Regions from separate parts of the Mesorhizobium sp. M7A.F.Ca.US.002.01.1.1 genome, predicted to be linked through region 1. Evidence: predicted binding sites of a transcription regulator. Region 1 holds the regulator's gene; the other holds the start of a gene.
What was found. The regulator PhoB, encoded in region 1, activates phosphate uptake and scavenging genes when phosphate is short. The targets are predictions, from matches to a motif close to TGTCATNNANCTGTCAT.

Region 1 (7,346 bases):
GATTCAGCACGGGTAACCGGCAAGATCACGCTCGACGAAGAGGACATCTACGACAAGAACATCGATGTCGTCGAACTCAGGGCGCGCGTCGGCATGGTGTTCCAGAAACCCAATCCGTTCCCAAAGTCGATCTACGAGAACGTCGCCTATGGTCCGCGCATCCACGGATTGGCCAAGCGCAAGGCCGACATGGATCAGATCGTCGAGTCCAGCCTGAAGAAGGCGGCGATCTGGAACGAGGTCAAGGACCGTTTGCAGGAACCTGGCACGGGTCTTTCCGGTGGCCAGCAGCAGCGCCTGTGCATTGCACGCGCCATCGCCGTGTCACCCGAGGTGATCCTGATGGACGAACCGTGTTCGGCGCTCGACCCGATCGCCACCGCTCGCGTCGAGGAACTTATCGACGAACTGCGTCAGAACTATACGATCGTCATCGTCACCCATTCGATGCAGCAGGCAGCGCGCGTGTCGCAGCGCACCGCGATGTTTCATCTTGGCTATCTGGTCGAGGAGGGCGCCACCGACAAGATGTTCACCACCCCCGACGACAAACGCACCCAGGACTACATCACCGGCCGGTTCGGCTGATCTCTGGCATATGAGGGACGAAGATCATGGGTGAACATACCGTCGCATCTTTCGATGAGGATCTGGAGCAGATCAGCCAGCTGATCCGCGACATGGGCGATCTCGCCCGCTCGATGGTCGGTGGCTCGACCAGGGCTTTGCTCAATTCGGACAATGCGCTGGCGCAGCGGGTGGTTTCCGACGACGCCATCATGGATGCACGCCAGCGCGAGCTGGACGATCGTGCTATCACGCTGATCGCCAAGCGCCAGCCAATGGCCAACGATCTGCGTGCGGTAGTCGGTTCGATCCGCATGGCCGGCGACCTCGAGCGCATCGGTGACCTTGCCAAGAACATCGCCAAGCGCGTCGGCACTGTCGGGCTGAGCGTCACGCCGCACGACCTTTCGCATTCGATCGACGCGATGGCGCAGCTGGTGCTGATCCAGGTGCAGGGGGTCGTCGACGAGTATGCCGCCGCTGACGCGGCAGCGCTTGCCACGCTCAGAAACAATGATGAACGCATCGACGTCAAATACACATCGGTGTTCCGCGAACTGCTGACCTACATGATGGAAGATCCGCGCAACATCACGGCGTGCACGCACCTGTTGTTTTGCGCCAAGAACCTCGAGCGGATCGGCGACCACGTGACCAACATCGCCGAAAATGCCTATTATGTTTTGACCGGCACGCAGTTGCCAGCCAATCGTCCGAAGCAGGACGAGACGGCAATGTCCGCGCCAGCGGCATGACAGGGGTGACCAGCCGATGATCGCGCCACGCATCATGGTGGTGGAGGATGAGGAGCCGCTAGGCGTGCTGCTCCGCTACAATCTCGAATCCGAAGGTTACCAGGTCGAGGTGGTGACGCGCGGCGACGAGGCCGAAATCCGGCTGCAGGAGAACGTTCCAGACCTTCTGGTGCTCGACTGGATGGTGCCTGCGGTTTCCGGTATCGAACTCTGCCGCCGGCTAAGGATGCGTCCCGAGACCGAGCGGCTGCCGATCATCATGCTGACCGCGCGAGGCGAGGAAAGCGACCGCGTGCGCGGCCTCTCGACCGGTGCCGACGACTATCTGGTCAAGCCTTTCTCGACGCCGGAGTTCATGGCCAGGGTCAAGGCGCTGCTGCGCCGGGCCAAGCCGGAAGTGCTGTCCAGCGTGCTCAAGGTCGGCGATATCGTGCTCGATCGCGAATCGCACCGTGTCTATCGCAAGAAGAGCGAAATCCGGCTCGGGCCGACGGAATTCCGCCTGCTTGAATTCATGATGCGCCATCCAGGCCGCGTGTTCTCGCGCAGCCAACTGCTCGACAATGTCTGGGGCGAGACGATCTACATCGACGAACGCACGGTCGATGTGCATGTCGGCCGGCTGCGCAAGGCGGTCAACAACGGCCGTATGCCCGATGTCATCCGCACCATCCGTGGGGCGGGTTACGCCATTCGCGAGGACTGAACTCCCTCGTTTGAACTCACGCCACGTTCTTGCCGCCGAGACCGGATCTCGCCTGCACGCCCGGCGCAAAAATCTCCTGATCGACGAAGATCAGCGCCCGCATGGCGCAGCCTTCGCGGATCAGCGGCAGTTCGTTCGGCTCGGTGTCGAAGGAAATCGACTTGGAATGCTGGCCGCCGGCGGTCTGGGCAATCGCTTGCCGCAATGCCGGCTCGATCAGGTCGAAGGCGGCGGCGCTGACGCCGACCATGGCGACGGGGGCCGGATCGATCAGCGCGAACAGGCTGCCGAGGCCGTAGCCGAGCGCTTCGCCAGCCTTGCGGTAGGCTTCCCGCTCCGGTCCGTCCCTCTCGCGGGCGGCGGCAGCCAGGGCGCGCATGTCGGCGTCGCTGACATCGGCGACGGGTTCTGCATCCTCGCCCATCTGCCGCGCGTTGCGCCAGATGGCATAATTGCCGGCATAGGCTTCGACGCAGCCGCGCCGTCCGCAGCGACACAGCGCCCCGTTCGGCCGATGAATCATGTGGCCGAATTCGCCGCCCGAGGAATGGGTGCCGGTGAACAATTCGCCCTTCAGCACCAGCCCCATGCCGATGCCGTGCGACAAAAGGATAGCGATGAAATCGTCGCGGTAACGATCGGGATCGCGCCAGCGCAGCGCCACCGCCATCATGTTGCAGTCGTTCTCCATAATGGCGGGGACGCCGAACTCCTCTTCGAATATGTCGGCGAAGGCGATGTCGGTGTGCGGCGTGATCGGCGACCACAGCATGGCGCGGGCACGGGTGTCGGTGATGCCCTGGACGGCCAGCGCGATACGAGCGATGCTGCGCACGTCCAGGTCGGGATCTTCCAGGCGGCGCCGCACGATTGCCGTGCACTCACCGATCAGCGAGTCGCGCGACATCGTCAGCGTGTCGAGCCGACGCTGTTCCTCGGATATTACCTGGCCGGCATAGTCGATGACGGCGACCGAGAGGAAGTTCAGCGACAGCACCACGGTCATTACCGCGGCCGCTTCCGGATTGAGGCTGAGGCCGACCTGCGGACGGCCGCGTTTGAGCGAGCCGGCCTCGCTCGGCTTGCTTTCGGTCAGGATGCCTTCGACGATCAGGTCGGATGAGATCGCCGAGATCGTCGAATGGCTGAGGCTTGTGGTTGCGGCGATCTCGGTGCGCGACGGCTGTCCGGCGCGGCGCACCGCGGCGATCACCATCGCGCGGTTGCGGCGGCGCAAATCGTCGTGGCGGATTCCGACCGACATGCTCTTTCATATCCTCCCGGTCGCCGCGGTTCTTCCTGCCCTGGAACGCTGTCGGTGACGCGGTCAAATACTGGCAGAAGCCGCGCGCCGTGTCATTTATTTATTCCGAGGCCCGAAAAAAATTCGAGACGACATCAAAATCCATCAGAATCGATGTTGACAGCGTTCGGGCGTTGGCCCAGTATTTTTTCGAGGCTCGAAAAAATAGGGCCTCTGTGCCGGCCCTCGGGCCAGTTTGGTCGCGCCATACGCGGCGCAGGGAGGATAATATGAAAAGATTCACAGCCGCCATCCTGGCGGGTGCCGCCATGTCGCTGACGCTCGCGTCTGTCGCGCAGGCGAAGGACAAGGTCGTCGGCGTTTCGTGGTCCAATTTCCAGGAGGAACGCTGGAAGACCGACGAGGCCGCCATGAAGACGGCGATCGAGGCCGCCGGCGACAAGTACATCTCCGCCGATGCGCAGTCCAATCCCGGCAAGCAGCTTACCGACGTCGAAAGCCTGATCTCGCAGGGCGCCAATTCCCTGATCATCCTGGCGCAGGATGCTTCGGCCATCGGCCCGGCCGTGCAGAAGGCGCTGGACGAAGGCATTCCGGTCGTCGGCTATGACCGGTTGATCGAGAACAAGGACGTTTTCTATCTGACCTTCGACAACAAGGAAGTCGGCCGCATGCAGGCCCGCGAAGTGTTCAAGGTCAAGCCGGAAGGCAACTACGTCTTCATCAAGGGCTCCGGTGCCGATCCCAATGCCGACTTCCTGTTCTCGGGCTCGATGGAAGTGCTCAAGGAAGCCATTGACAGCGGCAAGATCAAGAATGTCGGCGAAGCCTACACGGATGGCTGGCTGCCCGCCAACGCCCAGAAGAACATGGAACAGTTCCTGACCGCCAACGACAACAAGGTCGACGCGGTGGTCGCGGCCAATGACGGCACTGCCGGTGGCGTCGTCGCGGCGCTGACGGCTCAAGGCTTGGCCGGCACCGTGCCGGTCTCGGGGCAGGACGGCGACCACGCCGCGCTGAACCGCATCGCCCTGGGCACGCAAACCGTGTCGGTGTGGAAGGACGCGCGCGAGCTCGGCAAGAATGCCGCCGAGATCGCCTCGCAACTGGCCGACGGCAAGAAGACGAGCGACATCGCCGGCGCCAAGGACTTCACGACGCCGGGCGGCAACACCGTCAAGTCGCTGTTCCTGACTCCGGTTGCCATCACCAAGGACAATCTCAACGTCGTCATCGACGCTGGCTGGATCAAGAAGGACGAAGTCTGCGCGGGTGTCGCTGCCGGCACCGTCGCGGCCTGTAACTGATCCGGACCACTTCGAAATATCTGAACGCCGCGGCCCAAAAGCCGCGGCGTTTTCTCAAAGAATTGTGTTTCCGCATCATGCGGATAGCTTCTAGGCTGGGCTCCGGCATGCGCGTCAGACGGCCAGCCGGTGGGAGGAAATCATGACCGACACGACGTCCAACCCGCAGGCCGATACGGCGCGCGCGTCGGAACTCGGCGCCGTCGCCCGGTTCCTGAAGGCGACCGAGATCGACACCCGGATGCTCGGCATGATCGGCGCGCTGCTGGTCATCTGGATTGGGCTGCATGTCATTTCCAGCCTGCGCCTCGGCGTCAACCCGCTCGATTTCGACAGCCGCACCTTTCTCACGCCGCGCAATCTGTGGAACCTGTCGGTGCAGACATCCGCGGTCGCCATCATGGCCTGCGGCATGGTGCTGGTCATCGTCATGCGCAACATCGACCTGTCGGTCGGTTCCGCCGAGGGCCTGATCGGCATGGTGATGGGATTTGCCCAGGTGCATTTCCTGGTGCGTTTTGTCGGGCTCGAACTCGGCAATCCGTGGATCTGGGTCCTGGCGCTGGTCATCGGCCTGGCGCTCGGCCTGTTGATCGGCGCCTTTCAAGGCTTCGTCATCGCCTATCTCGAAGTGCCCGCCTTTATCGTGACGCTGGGCGGCCTGCTGGTCTGGCGCGGTGCTGCCTGGTGGGTCACATCAGGCCAGACCGTGGCGCCGCTTAACGCCACCTTTCAGCTGATGGGCGGCGGGCCGGCGGGATCGATCGGCGCAACCTGGAGCTGGGTTGTCGGGATCGTCGCCTGCCTCGCCGTGGTGTTTGGGCTGTTCAACGGGCGGGTGCAGCGCAAGCGTTTCCGTTTTCCGCTACGTCCGATCTGGGCCGAGGCGCTGCTCGGTGTCGTCACCTGCGGCGCCATCATGGGTGCGGTCTGGCTCGCCAACTCCTACCCCTGGCCGATCGGCATCGTGAACAGATATGCGGCCGCCAACAACATCACCGTTCCCGAAGGCGGCCTGTTCATCGCCCACGGTATCGCCATACCGGTGCTGATGGCGGTCGCCGTCGGGCTGGTCATGACCTTCATCACCAACCGCACCCGTTTCGGCCGCTATGTCTTCGCCATCGGCGGCAATCCCGAGGCGGCCAATCTCGCCGGCATCAACACGCGCTGGATCACCATGAAGGTGTTCATGATCATGGGCGTGCTGGCCACGATTGCCGCGGCGATCTCCTCGGCCCGGCAGAATTCGGCCACCAACGTGCTTGGAACGCTCGACGAGCTGCTCGTCATTGCAGCCGCCGTGATCGGTGGCACATCGCTAGCCGGCGGGTCGGGAACGATCATCGGCGCCATGCTCGGCGCCCTGCTGATGCAGTCGCTGCAGTCCGGCATGGTGCTGCTTGGTGTCGACTCGCCGCTGCAGAGCATCGTCGTCGGCGCCGTACTGGTGATCGCCGTGTGGCTCGACACCGTCTATCGCAAGCGCGTCTAGGAGGGCATGCCATGACTGACAAGACTGCTCCTGCAGCCACCGCGCTGATCGACATGAGGAACATCTCGATCGCGTTTGGCGGCATCCGCGCCGTCGACGACGCCTCGATCGATCTTTTCCCCGGCGAGGTCGTGGCGCTGCTCGGCCATAATGGCGCCGGCAAGTCGACATTGATCAAGATCCTGTCCGGCGCCTACAAGCGCGATTCGGGCCAGATCTTCGTCAACGGCGAGGAGGCATCGATCTCCAACCCGCGCGACGCCAAGAAATACGGCATCGAGACGATCTACCAGACGCTGGCGTTGGCCGACAATGTCGACGCCGCCGCCAATCTGTTCCTCGGCCGCGAGTTGATGACCGCCTGGGGCACGCTCGACGACGTTGCCATGGAGGCCGAGGCGCGCAAGGTGATGGGTCGGCTCAATCCCCGGTTCCAGCGTTTCAAGGAGCCGGTGATCAAGCTGTCGGGCGGCCAGCGGCAATCGGTGGCGATCGCGCGTGCGATCCTGTTCAACGCCCGCATCCTGATCATGGACGAGCCGACGGCCGCACTTGGTCCGCAGGAAACGGCGCAGGTCGGCGAACTGGTCAAGCAGCTCAAGTCCGACGGCATCGGCATCTTCCTGATCAGCCACGACATCCACGATGTGTTCGAGCTTGCCGACCGGGTCTGCGTCATGAAGAACGGCCAGGTGGTCGGCACCGCCCGCACCACTGATGTCACCCAGGACGAGGTGCTGGGCATGATCATTCTGGGCAAATGCCCGCCAGGCGCCATTCCCGGACCGGGCGCGCTGAAGATCGCGGCCTGAGATCAAGCCAGATCGCGGTTGCCGGACACGTGATATGCCAGCCGTAGGGATGGCTTGGCCTTGGCATTGTGTTGGCAGGGCGACTTGCGCATAAAGGTCCGACATTGCTCAGGGACCGCACGATCCGTTGAAGAAGCTTTTCCCGATCATCGCCTTTATCGCCGTCGCGCTGATCAGCATGGTGATGGCAGGTTTTGCCTACTTCGCCACGCAGGAAGCCGCGCGCATCAAGTTCGAGGCGACTGCCGACGATGCGCTCAACCGGATCGAGAGCCGCATCGACCTGCATCTGTCGCTGCTGCGCTCGACGCAGGCCCTGTTCGACGCCCGCAATGGCGATATTTCTCGCAATGAGTTCAAGGCCTTCTTCACCGCGCTCGATGTCGACAAGAATTTCGCCGGCTTGCGCGGTATCGGCTTCCTCAGGCTGGCAAAGA
Region 2 (7,346 bases), on a different contig from region 1:
GGGGGGTGCCTTGGCGCCATCGTCAAACCTGCAAAATCGAGGAAACAAGCAATTGCGTGTAGGGCGCGCGGGGATCGTCGAGCACGCGGTCGGTGAGGCCGCTTTCGACGACGCGGCCGTCCTTCATCACCATCATGCGCTGCGACAAGAGCCGCGCCACGGCAAGGTCGTGGGTGACGACGATGGCCGCCAGACCGAGATCGGTGACCAGACCACGCAGCAGGTCGAGCAGGCGGGCTTGCACCGAGACATCGAGGCCGCCTGTTGGCTCATCCATGAACACCAGCCGCGGCCCGGTGACGAGGTTGCGGGCAATCTGCAGGCGCTGGCGCATGCCGCCGGAAAAGGCCCGGGGCTCGTCGTCGATGCGGTCCTCGTCGATCTCGACACGCGACAGCCAGTCGACGGCGGTGGCGCGGATCCTGCCGTAGTGACGGTCGCCGACCGCCATCAGCCGCTCACCGACATTGGCGCCCGCCGACACCGTCATGCGCAGACCGTCGGCGGGGTTCTGATGGACAAATCCCCAGTCGGTGCGCATCAGGAAGCGGCGCTCGGCCTCGCTCATGCGGTAGAGCTCGCGGAACTGGCCGTCGCGCATGCGGTAGCTGGCGGAGCCGGAGCTCGGCAGCAGCCGCGTTGACAGGCAGTTGAGCAGCGTCGTCTTGCCGGAGCCGGATTCGCCGACGACAGCCAGGACTTCGCCCGGCCACAGGTCGAAGGAGACGTTGTCGCAGCCGACGCGCGAACCGTAGAATTTAGAAAGTGCTGCGACACGCAGCAGCGGTTCGTCGGTCATTGCGCCGGCTCCCTTGTTCCCGAGGCAAGATGGTTTTCCGGGGCAAGATGGCCGCGATAGCCGTCCGCTCGCCGCTTCTCGCAATGGTCCGTGTCGGAGCAGACGAACATGTGGCCGCCATGGTCGTCGAGGATGACTTCGTCGAGATAGACGTTCTCGGCCGCGCACAGCGCGCAGGGCTGGTCGAAGGTCTGGACCTCGAACGGATGATCCTCGAAGTCGAGGCTGACCACTTCGGTGAAAGGCGGCACCGCGTAGATGCGCTTTTCGCGGCCGGCGCCAAACAGCTGCAGGGCCGGCGAGCGGTGCATCTTGGGATTGTCGAATTTCGGCGTCGGCGAGGGGTCCATCACATAGCGGCCCTCGACCTTGACCGGATAGGCATAGGTGGTGGCGATGCGGCCGTGCTTGGCGATGTCCTCGTAGAGCTTGACGTGCATGAGGCCATATTCCTCCAGCGCGTGCATTTTGCGCGTTTCGGTCTCGCGCGGCTCGAGGAAGCGCAGGGGTTCGGGGATCGGCACCTGGTAGACCAGCACCTGGGCCGCCGTCAGCGGATGCTCGGGAATGCGGTGACGGGTCTGGATGATGGTGGCGCTGGCAGTGTCGGTCGTCACCGCGACATTGGCGACTTTCTTGAAGAAGGCGCGGATCGACACCGCATTGGTGGTGTCGTCGGCGCCCTGGTCGATGACCTTCAGCACATCGTCCGGGCCGATGATCGAAGCGGTGACCTGGACACCGCCGGTGCCCCAGCCGTAGGGCATCGGCATTTCGCGCGAAGCGAACGGCACCTGGTAGCCGGGAATGGCGATGCCCTTGAGGATCGCCCGGCGGATCATCCTTTTGGTCTGCTCGTCGAGATAGGCGAAGTTGTAGGTGGCGATGTCGGTCATGGCGATCACATCCACATTGTGCTATCGAATTGGCGTCCAGGACGCGGATACAGGGGCGAATTCAGATAAACTCGACCGGATGGATGCATCTCGGAATTCTGTTGGTGGTGTTCGCCGGCGTCGTTCTCTTCTTCCTTCGGCGCATGATTTTGCCCGGCCCCAAAGAAGGCTCTCAAGGTGAGTCCGTGGGCGTCGGGAATGGTGATTACTCCGGGTATGACGGCTATGGCGGTCATTCCCACGATGGTGGCGGCCATGGTGGCGTCGGGCACTAAATTCATTCCGCAGCCTCCAATCCCCTGGCATAGCGCGCCAGCCGCTCATTGAGCGTGCCGGTGTGCAGTTCGAACATGTGGTTGTCTTCGTCGTAGAAATAGATCGAGCGGCCTTCACCCTCGACGCGCGGGCGCGGCGGGCGCATGTCGAGGCCGAGCCTGCCGATGCGCTCGGCATAGCGGTCGAAATCGGCGTCATCGATCTTGAAGGCGATGTGGTTGTAGCTGCGCTCCGGCAAGGGTTCGCCCTCCATGATGGCGACCCAGATGTCACCGATCAGGAAGAATTTTTCGCGCGACAGCGAGAACTGCCTGGCGTCGCTGGCATAGACTTCGCGCGCGTCGAATACGCCCTCGAGGATTTCGGTCATCCGCTCGAGATCGCGGACGATGAAGGTCATGTGGGAAAGGCCCTCGATCATTCCGCGGCCTCCCGCTTCTCTTCGACCTTCACGGGGTTTTCGCGCGCGTCATATTCGGTGCGCATGCGGCGTACGAGATCGAGTTCTGCCTGGAAGTCGACATAGTGCGGCAGCTTCAGATGCTCGACGAAGCCGGTCGCCTGGACATTGTCGGAGTGCGAGATGACGAACTCCTCGTCCTGGGCCGCGGCGACGACATCCTCGCCGAGCTCTTTCGCGCGCAGCGCCCGGTCGCAGAGTGCCACGGCCATCGCCTTGCGTTCGCTCTGGCCGAAGACCAGGCCGTAGCCGCGGGTGAATTGCGGCGGCGCCTTGGCCGAGCCTTTGAACTGGTTGACCATCTGGCATTCGGTGACGCGGACAGTGCCGAGCGGCACCGCGAAGGGCAGTTCGGGCACGTCGAGCTCCAACTCGACTTCGCCGATGCGGATCTCGCCGACGAAGGGGTGGTTGCGGGCATAGCCGCGCTGGGTGGAATAGCCGAGCGCCAGCAGGAACCCTTCATCGCCGCGTGACAGCGCCTGCAGGCGGATGTCGCGCGCCATCGGGAATTCGAGCGGCTCGCGGGTGATGTCGCCGGGGACATGGTCCTGCGGCATGTCGCCATCCGGTTCGATCAAGCCTTCGCGGGCGAGGATCGCCGAGACGCGCGGCATGGCTTGCGCTTCCGTGTCGCGCAGCAAGGGCTCGGCGACATCGGCGCCGGCGGCAAGCTCGGGATCGAGCAGCCGGTGGGTGTAGTCGAAGGTCGGTCCGAGCAACTGGCCGCCGGGCAGGTCCTTGTAGGTCGCCGAGACGCGCCGCTCGACCAGCATGTTGGCGGTGTCGATGGGCCTGGAGTAGCCGAAGCGCGGCAGCGTGGTGCGGTAGGCGCGCACCAGGAAGATCGCCTCGATCATGTCGCCGCGCGCCTGGACGATGGCGAGCGCGGCCAGTTCACGATCATAGAGCGAGCCTTCGCTCATCACCCGGTCGACGCCGAGCGCCAGCTGCTCGACGATCTGGTCGAGACGAAGGGCGGGCACCGAACGGTCGCCACGCCGGCGGTCGGCCAGCAGGCTGTGGGCGTTGGCGATTGCCGCTTCGCCACCTTTTACCGCGACATACATCTTACGCCTCCATCGTCTTGATGCGCGTCGTGCGCGGTAGGCAGGCGATGCCGCCTGATGTGGCGAGGATGATGTCGACGCCGCGCGGAAAGCGCTTGATATTCTGCTTCCACTGCTCGACGAAATGGCGTGGCATCTGCGCCGGCGCGATCGTGGCGCTGGTTTCGATGCCGGGACCTTCGAGCAATAGCGGCGTGCCGGAGACCAGATCGCTGACCTGCAGGATCAGCGTGGTCGAGCGGTCGGGATAATCCTGCGTGCCCTGCGAAAAGCCATCGAGCGCCATCATCTCGGCAGGTGCTGCGATCAAGGCGAAATGCGCATCGGCCGGTGTGTTGGCCAATGGCGCGCCGGTATGGAACCCAAGCCACGATCTGATCGCGGTGGAGGCCTGCAAAGCCGGGTCGAGCCAGAGCGGCGTGTCATTGTCGCACAGCGCCAGTGCGATGGCGCCGGCGGTAGCCGAGAGCGGCACCGGCGGGCGGGCGAAGGCCGGCAGCGGTTGCACGCTGCCCGGCCGAGCCATTGCGTCCATCACGGCGCGGAACACGGTCTGGGCGTTGAAGACCGGATCGGCGAACCCGCCCTCGATCGATTGCGCTGCAATGTCCATCAGTCTTCTCCGCGAACCATGGTGAAGAAATCGACCTTCGTTGCCGCCGTCTCGGCGCGGCGTTTTTCGTGCGCCAAGGTCAGAGCCGACCGCAGAGGCGCTATCAGTCCGGTCTCGACCTCATTGCGGCGGGCAGGGTCCTGCCATAGGGCGTCGGCGATAGCCGCCAGCTTCGCCTTCTGCTTGTCGCGGCCAAGCGCATAGCAATGGCCGACCTGTCCGGTGGGTAGCCTGACCGTGGCGCGGGTGACGGTCGCCTCGCCGACATTGAAAGGGGCGCCGCCGCCGCCGATGCGGCCGCGCAGGGTGACAAGGCCGGTTTCGGGGCCGCGCAACAGCTCGGCGTCCGAAGGCAGTCCGGCCTCATTCCAGAGCCGTACGATGTCATCGCCGCTGGATTGCGTAAGGGTTGCCATGGCGGCTTTGCGCTCGGCCTGGTCGCGGGCTTCCTGTCCTCGCATCAGCAGCATTCCTCTTTGTTAATTTGTCTATTGATGTAGACAACTATACAAATTATATCTATTATCTAACGCGTGTCCATGACGGGTGGATGACAGCGATAGAAGACTGGGCGCTGGAAGGTTGGGGCAATGATGGTCGGGCGGCTGTTAGCGGACAGCATCGAGCGGCGCAGTGGCGTTTCGCTGTGGCGGCAGATCGCCGACAAGATCCTGCATGCGATCGCCATCGGCGATTTCACGGAGAATGCAGCGCTGCCGCCGGAGGTGGCGCTGGCAGAACGCTATGGCGTCAACCGTCACACGGTGCGCAACGCCATATCAGCCCTTGTAAGGGAAGGCGTGCTGCGGGCCGAGCAGGGGCGCGGCACCTTCGTACTGTCGCGCAAGCGGCTGTCCTATCCGATCGGGGCGCGCACACGTTTTTCGACAGGGCTGCAAGGGCAAACGACGGAACGGCACATCGTCCTGCTCGCCTCGTCGGTCGAGCCGGCCAGCCAGCGCGTCGGCGAGGGACTGGGTCTTCCCAAGGGAGCCGATGTGATCCGGTTGGAAACGCGCGGCGAAGCCGACGGACGGCCGGTGTCGCGCGCTGCCGGCTGGTTCGAGGCCCGGCGCTTTGCCGGCATCGATGCCGCGATGGCGGAAACAGGCTCGATCACCGCATCGCTGGCGCGGTTCGGCATAGACGACTATCTCAGGCAATCGACCGTGCTGTCGGCGCGCCATGCCGATGCGGCGGACCTTGCCGACCTCGACCTGCAGCCGGGCGCCATCGTGCTGGTCACGGTTGCCGTCAACGTCACGCCGGACGGCCAGCCGATCCAGTTTTCCGAGTCGCGCTTTCCGGCCGAACGGGTGGAGCTGAAGCTGTCGGCGCTGTAGGGAGTGCCCGGCCCAGCTCGGCCGCATTCACTTGCCAGCGGCGGCGCATTTGAGGACCGGCTTCGCCGCCTGCCATGTTATAACCCCACCTCGATCACAGCCTTGATCAGGCCGGATTTCTCATGCGCCCAACGAGCCAGATCGCGCGGCGTGGCGGCGAGTGTGGTGCGGTGTGTGACGAGCTTGGCCAGTGGTACGGCCCCGTTGCGGATCGAGGCGGCGACATGGTCGAAGTCGGCGCGCAGCGCGTTGCGGCTGCCGATCAGCGTCATCTCGCGCTTGTGGAATTCCGGATCGGAAAAGCTGATGTCGTCCTTGACGACGGAGACCAGCACCAGCGTTCCGCCATGCGCGACATGGGCGAAGGCCGACTGCACCGACTGGGTGTTGCCGGTGGCGTCGAAGACCACATCGAAGCCTTCGCCTGATGTCGCTTCCCTGATCAGATCGGGCACCGCGCCGCGCGAGCCGTCTAGGGTCTGGAAACCAAGCTCGTTTCCAGCGAAGGCGAGCCTTTCACTGCTCATGTCGAGCAGCGTCACGTCGAGCCCGGCGATGCGGGCGAAGATGGCGGTGCCGAGCCCGATCGGGCCGGCGCCGATGACCAGCGTGTGGGCGCCGGGGTCGGCGCGGGCGCGCCGCACGGCATGCGCGCCGATGGCCAGGAACTCGACGGCAGCGGCGTCGGCCAGCGAAAGGCCGTTGGCCGGATAGAGATTTTGCGCCGGCACCAGGATGCGTTCGCACATGGCGCCGTCGCGATGCACGCCAAGCACCTCGATCCTGACACAGCAATTGGGCTTGCCGTGCCGGCAGGCGATGCACTTGCCGCAGGAAAGATAGGGGTTGACGACGACGGGCTCACCAATGGCCAGTTCGACGCCTTCGCCGGTCTCCATCACGGTACCCGAGACCTCATGACCCATGATGCGGGGATAGGCGAGGAACGGGTGCTTGCCCTCGAAAATGTGGTAGTCGGTGCCGCAGATGCCGACATGGCTGACCGCCACCAGCGCCCAGCCGGGAGGCGGTGTCTCGGGTGCGGGCCGGTCTTCAAGGACAAGATCGCCGGGCGAACGGCAGAGGACGGCTTTCATGCGCTAATCCAGTCATGAAATCGCCGGCCCGTTGGTGTGGCGGACCGGCGGTTGATTGCGGGGTCGCTACTTGCCGCGGCGGCGCAGGCCGTCGAAGTAGACGATGATGATGATCAGCGCGCCGGTGATGATGCGCTGCCAGAACGAATTGACGTTGAGCAGGTTGGCGCCGTTGTTGATGGTGGCCAGGATGAAGGCGCCGAGCAGCGGCCCATGCACCGAGCCGACAGCGCCGAACAGCGAGGTGCCGCCGATGACCGACGACGCGATCGCCTGCAGTTCCCAGCCCTCGGCCTGCGTCGGGTTGCCGATGCCGATGCGGGCGGCCAGCAGCACGCCGACGAAGGCGGCGCACAGGCCCGACAGCGTGTAGGCCATGTAGATGGTGCGCTGGACATTGACGCCGGACAGGCGCGAGGCCTCGGCGTTGGAGCCGACCGAAAACAGGTATCTGCCCCAGCGGCTGTGGTGCAGGAAGATATAGGCCGGAATGCCGACCAGGATCACCATCCAGAACAGGTTGGGGATGCCGATGAAGGAATTGCGCGAGAAGGCGGTGAAGGTGTCGCTGTTGATGTTGATCGAATTGCCGTTGGTCATCAAAAGGCCGATGCCGCGCAGCGAGGTCAACGTCGCCAGCGTGATGATGAAGGGCGGCAGGCCCATCTTGACGATACCGAAGCCGTGGAACATGCCGATGGCGACACCGACCAGCAGCGTCACCAGAATGGCGAGCCAGATGGGGAAGCCGGCATTGATCATCATGGCCACGACCACGGTGGCGAAGCCGAC

Region 2: the regulator PhoB is predicted to act here: its motif matches at 4,654-4,670, upstream of phnF (phosphonate metabolism transcriptional regulator PhnF).

What each region holds. Positions count from the first base shown of each region.
Region 1 is NZ_RZQE01000027.1:646-7,991, forward strand. It holds gene pstB (phosphate ABC transporter ATP-binding protein PstB) at 1-588, shown strand, start outside; gene phoU (phosphate signaling complex protein PhoU) at 615-1,322, shown strand; gene phoB (phosphate regulon transcriptional regulator PhoB) at 1,339-2,028, shown strand; gene EN932_RS05430 (ROK family protein) at 2,045-3,292, opposite strand; gene xylF (D-xylose ABC transporter substrate-binding protein) at 3,562-4,602, shown strand; gene EN932_RS05440 (sugar ABC transporter permease) at 4,745-6,097, shown strand; gene EN932_RS05445 (ATP-binding cassette domain-containing protein) at 6,109-6,909, shown strand; gene EN932_RS05450 (CHASE domain-containing protein) at 7,037-7,346, shown strand, end outside.
Region 2 is NZ_RZQE01000227.1:1,340-8,685, forward strand. It holds gene phnK (phosphonate C-P lyase system protein PhnK) at 23-799, opposite strand; gene EN932_RS20890 (alpha-D-ribose 1-methylphosphonate 5-phosphate C-P-lyase PhnJ) at 796-1,695, opposite strand; gene EN932_RS20895 (hypothetical protein) at 1,701-1,976, opposite strand; gene fosX (FosX/FosE/FosI family fosfomycin resistance hydrolase) at 1,973-2,392, opposite strand; gene EN932_RS20905 (carbon-phosphorus lyase complex subunit PhnI) at 2,389-3,501, opposite strand; gene phnH (phosphonate C-P lyase system protein PhnH) at 3,503-4,114, opposite strand; gene phnG (phosphonate C-P lyase system protein PhnG) at 4,114-4,575, opposite strand; gene phnF (phosphonate metabolism transcriptional regulator PhnF) at 4,708-5,457, shown strand; gene EN932_RS20925 (zinc-binding alcohol dehydrogenase family protein) at 5,535-6,554, opposite strand; gene EN932_RS20930 (ABC transporter permease) at 6,621-7,346, opposite strand, start outside.